Regions from separate parts of the Rhizobium sp. YTUHZ044 genome, predicted to be linked through region 1. Evidence: predicted binding sites of a transcription regulator. Region 1 holds the regulator's gene; the other holds the start of a gene.

Region 1 (4,209 bases):
TGCGCGCCCGTCGAGGCGCCCGAGGGAACGGCCGCGCGGCCCATGCTGCCGTCTTCGAGATAGACGTCGACTTCGACGGTGGGGTTGCCACGGCTATCGAGGATCTCGCGGGCGATGATATCGGTGATTGCAGTCATGGGTTCTTCCTGCTCGGTGGGTGATAAGTCGTTCGAAGCCTGTCATAATCGAAGGCGTGCAAATTACAATGCCGCAATTTCCGGCCTCCGAACCAGCATTCCGTCGTGGCCTAAACCACGAACATGTCAGCTTGTTGAACGTCAGGACTTGGCGATCGCATCGAAGGCAAGCAGCTTCTCGAGCAGTCGCGGCATGTCCTTGAGATAAACCATATTCGGGCCATCGGACGGCGCGTTGTCGGGGTCCTGATGGGTTTCGAGGAAGACGCCGGCAATTCCCGTCGCCACTGCCGCGCGCGCCAGCGTTTCCACGAACTCGCGCTGGCCGCCGGAGGAATCGCCCTGCCCGCCCGGCTGAGCGACGGAATGCGTCGCGTCGAAGATGACGGGAGCGCCCATCGCCGCCATAATCGGCAGCGAGCGCATGTCGGAGACCAGCGTATTGTAGCCGAAGGAAGCGCCACGCTCGCACAAGAGCACATTCGGATTGCCGCTGGCGTTGAGCTTCTTCAGGACGTTCTTCATGTCCCAGGGGGCGAGGAACTGGCCCTTCTTGACATTGACGGCACGGCCGGTCCTTGCGGCGGCGATCAGTAGGTCGGTCTGACGGCAGAGGAAGGCCGGGATCTGCAGGACATCGACCACCTTGGCCACCTCGGCGCATTGCTCGGCCGTATGGACGTCGGTTATGACCGGAAAGCCGAATTCCTTCTTGAGGTCGGCAAAGACCTCCATGCCCTTTTCCAGGCCGATGCCGCGCTCGGCCGAGAGCGAGGTGCGGTTGGCCTTGTCGAAGGAGCTTTTGTAGACAAGACCCATGCCAAGCTTTGCGCAAAGCTCCTTCAGCGTGCCGGCGACCATGAAGGCGTGGTCCCGGCTCTCCATCTGACAGGGGCCGGCAATCAGCGACAGGCGGGCGGTATTGGAAAAGGTGACCTGACCTTCGCCTTCGCCGATCCTGACTTCGGAATTCGTGTCGGTGCTCATCGTGTTTCCTCGAAGGCGAAGAGCGCACCCTGCCCGGGCGTAGACTTCACCAGAATGCGATTGTTCTTGCGCGTGAATGTGATCCCGTTAGCACCCAAATGCGCTTCTGTCACGGCAAGATCGGCGACGGTGAAGAGGATTACCCGGCCGCGCAGACCACGATCGGCGGATGAGACGGCAAGCTCGAAATAGGCCTCCAGCCCTTCGGGCGTCATCAGGCTGATCTTCGCATTTGATGCCGCGATATTCACGCCGAAACCGGTTTTCTCCGCCGCCGCCTGCCCTATCGCAAGCCCGACGAAGGCGGCGAATGCCGCCGGGTCCGGCGCACAAAGCGCGATCTCGGCAATGCCGATCACGCCATTGGCATGCGTCTCCAGCGCGGCGCGATCTGTCGGGAAGGAATTGATGCGCTGGCAGGTAAAGAGAAAGAAATCGGGTGCGCGCAGATCAGCTGCAAAGGCCAGCTTGAAGCTGCCGACGGTCTCCGAACCATCCGGCATCCGCATCGGCCGGCTGAATTGCAACATCTCGCCGGCGCTCGCGCCGTTGCTGACGAAGCGCTTATGATCGAGGCCGGCATCCTCGCTGAGGAAGGCCAGCGCAGACAATCCCTCCTCGCCGCAGCGGAAGCGGAAGGCGCGATTGCGGGCGATGAAGACATTGCCGTGGCGGGCCGCTGCCTCGCTCTCCTCGACGCTCGCCACGCCAAGCGGCTCCAGATAGGTCTTGTCGGCGAAAAAGACGCAGGCATTCTCCGTTCCGAAGGGATGGCGCCCATCGGCGGCGACGGTGAAACCGAGCTTGCCGAGCCTCTCACGCGCCAGATCGATATTGACCACCGGCAGCACGACGTGATCCAGCGGATGCGACTTGGCGGAATGCGCGTTCATGATATCCTCCTGAAAGGGGCAAAGATGTGCGACAGCCCCTCCCCGAATGCAAGCGATGTGCGCCAATCCCGTCGAATGAAATTAAAAATCTCGACGAGTTGGCCCGAAGTTTTACGGAAATTTAGCTACTTGCGGAACACATATGGAACATATAGTGTCTGTTCTGGATTTGTTTCAATCAGGGGTCTGACGTCGATGCTCACGCGCAAACAACAGGAGCTTCTCCTTTTCATTCATGAGCGCATGAAGGAATCCGGCGTCCCTCCCTCCTTCGACGAAATGAAGGATGCCCTGGATCTCGCCTCGAAATCCGGCATTCACCGCCTGATCACGGCGCTCGAGGAGCGCGGCTTCATTCGCCGCCTACCGAATCGCGCCCGGGCGCTTGAAGTGATCAAGCTTCCGGAGGCCTATAACCCCAGCCTGCAACAGCGCCGCGGTTTTTCGCCGAGCGTCATCGAGGGCAGCCTCGGCAAACCCCAGCCGGTCGCCGCCCCCGCTGCCGCAAAGCCGGTCGCCGACAACGGCAACTCTGTCTCCGTGCCGGTCATGGGAAGAATCGCCGCCGGCGTTCCGATCTCGGCGATCCAGAACAACACGCATGACATCGTCATTCCCGCGGACATGCTTGGCTCCGGTGAGCACTACGCGCTGGAGGTCAAGGGCGATTCGATGATCGACGCCGGCATCTTCGACGGCGACACCGTGATCATCCGCAACGGCAGCACCGCAAGTCCCGGCGACATCGTCGTTGCCCTCGTCGACGACGAGGAAGCAACGCTGAAACGCTTCCGCCGGAAGGGCGCCTCGATCGCGTTGGAAGCCGCCAACCCGGCTTACGAGACCCGGATTTTCGGGCCGGACCGCGTCAAGGTGCAGGGCAAGCTCGTCGGCCTCATTCGCCGTTATCACTGACAGCAGCCGGACCGGATTCGGTAAAACTGTCTTTGCGCCAATCATAGGCGCGATGGCGCATCCATGGCCGCGATAGCGCCTCGAATGCGGTTGCGACCTGCAGGCCGGCATCGGCGAAGCGCAATTCGACGGAACCGGTCCTGCGGAGCGTCTCGCCGGTGAAGAGCGTCCCGCCTGAACGGCAGCTGTTGAAACGCAGGCGGACCGAGGTCACGACGATATCGGCCGTATCGCAGGCCGGGCCGAGATAGGCGGCATTGTCGATGACGGTGACGATATGGCCATTGCCGAGTCGTGATGTGCACCACGCCTTCTTGACGCAGGAAAACCGGTTTGCTTCACCGCCTGCTGCGGCTGCCCGCATCGCTGCGCTCGCTTCGTTCTGCTGATCGCGGGAAAGCCTGACTCGGCGGTCTTCTCCTTCCGGCGGGATAGCCGGACCATCCAGCATCTTCGGTGGAACATGTGTCGGCAGGACCAGCGCTCGCTGCCACTGGTCGAAGATGAAATCCGGCGGGTTTTCACGGTTGGACGCGATTGCCTCAGCCGCAACGACCGCAACCAGACCACCATCCTCCGAAATCACCAGATCCGGCGGGCGGGGAGCCGGCAGCAGCAGTACGGTGAGTGTCGAGACGGCGATGATGGATGTGCCGACATGGCGCAGCCGGGTGCGCAGCAGCGTCAGCAGCAGAAAGCCTGCCACCGCCACTGCGAAATACCAGGCGGGCAAGCGGCCGATGCCGATATCGCCGCCCCAGCCGGACACCGTCTTGGCAACCGCAATCACCAGATCGAGGCCGAATCCGACCACCGTCCAGAGCGGAGCATCCAGCCCGAAGGGCATGAGCAGCATCGCCAGCAGCCCGGCCGGCATGACGATGAAGGAGATGATCGGCATCGTCGCAAGGTTTGCCGGCAGGCCGTAAGCCGTCAGGCGATGAAAATGCTCGATCGAAAACAGGGCGGTGGAAAAACCGCCGATCAGCGAGGTCAGGAAGACGCCGCCGAAGAAACCGGCGACGACAACCACCGGCCTGATGATCGGCAATTTCAGGAAAGCGTTTTCACGGACACGCCTGTCCTTCCACAGCTGATAGCCCGATACCAAAGCCAATGTCGCGGCAAAGGACATCTGAAAGCTCGGTCCCAATACTTCCGAAGGTGAAATGGCGATGATGATGAGCGCAGAGAGAACGACATTGCGCAGGCTGATCGACGGCCGATCGAAGAAGACGGCAATCAGCATGATGGTCATCATGATAAAAGCGCGCTCG
Region 2 (4,209 bases), 350 kb from region 1:
CGATCGCCTGCACCACGCCTTCAGCGCTCTCTGTGTCGTAACCGAGGAACTCGGTTGCGCCATGCTTTTCCTTAAGCTCGAACCAGACGGTTTCGGTTGCCTTCTCGCCGGAGCCGGCCCAATGCGAGCGGGCTTCGGCCTTCTGGCGCTCCATGGCATCGGTGAAGCCCGCGATGTCGACGCCGATCTCGCGAGCGCGCAGGGCGTCTTGCGTCAGGTCGAGCGGGAAGCCGTAGGTGTCGTAAAGCTTGAAGGCGGTCTCGCCATCCAGCATGTCGCCCTTGCCGAGATCTGTGGTCGCATCCGACAGCAGCGACAGGCCACGCTCCAGCGTCTTGCGGAAGCGGCCTTCTTCAAGCTTCAGCGTCTCTGAGATCAGCGCCTCGGCGCGCACGAGTTCCGGATAAGCGCGGCCCATCTCCTGCACCAGCGTCGGCAGCAGCTTGTACATCAGCGGCTCCTTGGCGCCGAGAAGCTGGGCGTGCCGCATGGCGCGACGCATGATACGGCGCAGCACATAGCCTCGGCCCTCATTCGACGGCAGCACGCCGTCGGCGATCAGGAAGGCCGAGGAGCGCAGATGGTCGGCGATGACGCGGTGGCTGGCGCTGCCTTCCGCCTTGACTCCTATCGTGTCCTCGATGGTGCCGGTCAGCATGCGGAAAAGATCGGTATCGAAGACGCTCTGAACGCCCTGGAGGATGCAGGCCATGCGCTCCAGACCCATGCCGGTGTCGATCGACGGACGCGGCAGCGGATTGCGAACCCCCGGCTCGGTCTGCTCGAACTGCATGAAAACCAGGTTCCAGAATTCCAGGAACCGGTCACCGTCTTCCTCGGGCGAACCGGGAGGGCCGCCCCAGACATTCTCGCCCTGGTCAATGAAGATTTCCGAGCACGGGCCGCAGGGGCCGGTATCGCCCATCTGCCAGAAGTTGTCGGAGGTCGGGATGCGGATGATCTTGTCGTCGGAGAAACCGGCGATCTTCTTCCACAAAGCCGCAGCTTCCTCGTCTTCGGAATAGACGGTCACCAGCAGACGATGCTTCGGCAGGCCGAACCCTTCGGTCACCAGCTTCCAGGCAAGCTCGATCGCATTCTCCTTGAAATAGTCGCCGAAGGAGAAATTGCCGAGCATTTCGAAGAAGGTCAGGTGACGCGCGGTATAGCCGACATTGTCGAGGTCATTATGCTTGCCGCCGGCGCGCACGCACTTCTGCGAGGTTGTCGCCGTCGCATAAGGACGTTTTTCCAGGCCGGTAAAGACGTTCTTGAATTGCACCATGCCGGCATTGGTGAACATCAGCGTCGGGTCGTTGCGCGGCACGAGCGGACTGGACGGAACGATCTCGTGGCCGTTCTTCTTGAAATAGTCGAGGAAGGTCGACCGGATATCGTTCACGCCGCTCATTCTATGCCCTTCAATGCTGCCCGAGGCCGGTAAATACAAATCCATCGGCTTTTAACGTTCGCCTCCGCCACTGTCCAGCCGACAAACAAAACCGGCCGCATTCTGATAAGGGAATGCAGCCGGCTGAGATATCAGATCAAGTTCAAGCGCGAAAATTACATTTCCGCGGCGGCATCGCCGTCATCGGCATCCGGACCGCCATTCTGCAGGAAACGATCGGCGATCAGGCCGGCATTCTGGCGCAGCGCCAGCTCGATCTCCCGAGCGAGATCCGGATTGTCGCGCAGGAAGGTTTTGGCGTTTTCGCGGCCCTGGCCGAGACGCTGGCTGTTATAGGAGAACCAGGCGCCCGACTTCTCGACGATACCGGCCTTGACGCCGAGATCGACGAGTTCGCCTGTCTTCGACACGCCTTCGCCATACATGATGTCGAACTCGACCTGCTTGAAGGGAGGCGCCATCTTGTTCTTGACGACCTTGACGCGGGTCTGGTTGCCGACCACCTCTTCGCGCTCCTTGACCGAGCCGATGCGGCGAATGTCGAGGCGCACGGACGCATAGAATTTCAGCGCATTGCCGCCCGTCGTTGTCTCCGGCGAACCGAACATGACGCCGATCTTCATGCGGATCTGGTTGATGAAGATCACCATGCAATTCGACTTGGAGATCGAAGCGGTCAGCTTGCGCAGCGCCTGGCTCATCAGGCGGGCTTGCATGCCCGGCAGGCTGTCGCCCATCTCGCCTTCGATTTCGGCGCGCGGCGTCAGCGCGGCGACCGAGTCGACGACGAGAACGTCGACGGCGCCGGAGCGCACCAGCGTGTCGGTGATTTCGAGCGCCTGCTCGCCGGTGTCTGGCTGCGAGATCAGAAGGTTCTGCAGATCGACGCCAAGCTTGCGGGCATAGACCGGGTCGAGCGCGTGTTCAGCATCGACGAAAGCGCAGATGCCGCCCTTCTTCTGCGATTCCGCAATGGTTTGCAGCGCAAGCGTTGTTTTGCCCGAGCTTTCCGGCCCATAGATTTCAATGATACGGCCCTTCGGCAGACCGCCGATGCCGAGCGCGATATCAAGACCAAGCGAGCCCGTCGAAACCGTCTCGATCTCGACAACGTTCTCGTTGGAACCGAGTTTCATAATCGAGCCCTTGCCGAACGACCGCTCAATCTGTGAGAGTGCCGCTTCAAGCGCCTTGCTTTTGTCCACCGATTTGTCCTCTACCAGCCGCAATGAATTCTGAGACATCCGATCCACCTTTAGGTTATTGAAGCCGCTCAAGCAATGTCGAGTTTGTACCCTATTTGTTCCATTCCCGCAATAGGCGTACAAACATTTGAAAGAAAAAGGTAAAACGGCCCGTGTTCTACATTTGTTTTATCAATGCAAAGCAACGGCTTAGGCCTTATGAGCCGGCTTTGTCGCAGCCAGGCGGACCGCTTCGATTCGCCTTTCCCGGGTTATGAGAAGCGGGTGAGTTGATGAAAAAGATTCTCGTTCTCGGCGGCGCCCATATCGACAGGCGTGGCCGCATCTCCGGCGAAACGGCGCCAGGGGCCAGCAACCCCGGCACCTGGATCGAGGAGCCGGGCGGCGGCGGTTTCAATGCGGCGCGCAACCTTGCAAGACTGGGCTTTCACGTGACGATGATCTCGCCGCGCGGCGGCGATCCCTTCGGCGAAATGGTCGGCGAAGCCGCCGATTTCGCCGGCATCGACGACCGGCCCTTCGTCTTCCTCGACCGCAAGACGCCGAGCTACACAGCGATCATCGAGAAGAACGGCGACCTCGTGATCGCCCTTGCCGACATGGATCTCTACCGCTTCTTCGTGCCGCGGCGCCTGTCCATCCGCTGGGTGCGCGAGGCCTTCGCCGCGCATGATTTCATTCTCGTCGACGCCAATCTGCCGGAAGAGACGATCGCGGCGATCGTCGCCAAGGCGAACTCCCTGGCCAAACCCGTCGCGGCCATCGCAATCTCGCCGGCCAAGGTGGTCCGGCTGAAACCCTGCATCGCGGATATCGACTATCTGTTCCTGAACGAGGCCGAAGCCGCTGCCGTTACCGGCGTGCAGCCGGAGGATTCGGGCGGTTGGCCGCCGCTCCTGAACGAGATCGGCATCAGAAACGCCGTGGTCACCCGCGGCCGGCGCGAGCTTGTTGCGATTTGCAAAGACCGCGCCGTGGCGCTGCAGCCGCCAATCGCCGACACCGTCGCCGATGTCACGGGCGCCGGCGATTCCCTTGCCGCCGGCACGCTCGCCGCCTTGATATTTGGCCTGCCGCTTGAGGAGGCCATTCGCCACGGCGCGGCGGCGGCAGCGCTCACGGTGCAGTCACGGCACGCCGTCAACGAAAATCTGACGCCGGATCTCTTGAACGAGGCACTTGCCCTTGTTCCCGAGGTCAGAATTCTACATTGAAGCGACTGAATTAAAGAGTTGAGCATGATGCCGTTCGAAAACCGCCCACACTTTTCGGTTTCATGCTCCGCCGATCACAGGACAAGATCATGACCAAGCCCATCTCCCCTCTTCTGCCGATCGCCTATTCGAAGGAGGTCGCCAGCGCCAAGCAGCGCGGCGCACCGCTGGTGGCGCTGGAATCGACCATCATCACGCATGGCATGCCCTATCCCGGCAATATCGAAATGGCGCGCAGCGTCGAGACGATCATTCGCGAACAGGGCGCCGTGCCGGCAACGATCGCGGTCATCCACGGCACGCTGCATATCGGCCTTGAAGCTGCGCAACTGGAGCAGCTTGCCAAGGCAACTGAGGTGATGAAGGTGTCGCGGGCCGA

Evidence for each region. Region 1 encodes LexA, which represses DNA repair genes until DNA is damaged. Its sites were predicted from a motif close to TGTTCNNNNTGTGTTCNG; they were not measured.
Region 2: recA (recombinase RecA) is a predicted target of LexA. The motif match lies at 2,770-2,787, and genes of this name have one in related genera.

Annotation. Positions count from the first base shown of each region.
Region 1 covers NZ_CP101426.1:1,785,759-1,789,967, reverse strand. The annotation lists gene eno (phosphopyruvate hydratase) at 1-137, opposite strand, end outside; gene kdsA (3-deoxy-8-phosphooctulonate synthase) at 279-1,124, opposite strand; gene NL154_RS08885 (VOC family protein) at 1,121-2,017, opposite strand; gene lexA (transcriptional repressor LexA) at 2,213-2,932, shown strand; gene NL154_RS08875 (ComEC/Rec2 family competence protein) at 2,913-4,209, opposite strand, start outside.
Region 2 covers NZ_CP101426.1:2,135,172-2,139,380, forward strand. The annotation lists gene alaS (alanine--tRNA ligase) at 1-1,411, opposite strand, end outside; gene recA (recombinase RecA) at 1,567-2,655, opposite strand; gene NL154_RS10695 (carbohydrate kinase family protein) at 2,886-3,830, shown strand; gene NL154_RS10700 (pseudouridine-5'-phosphate glycosidase) at 3,920-4,209, shown strand, end outside.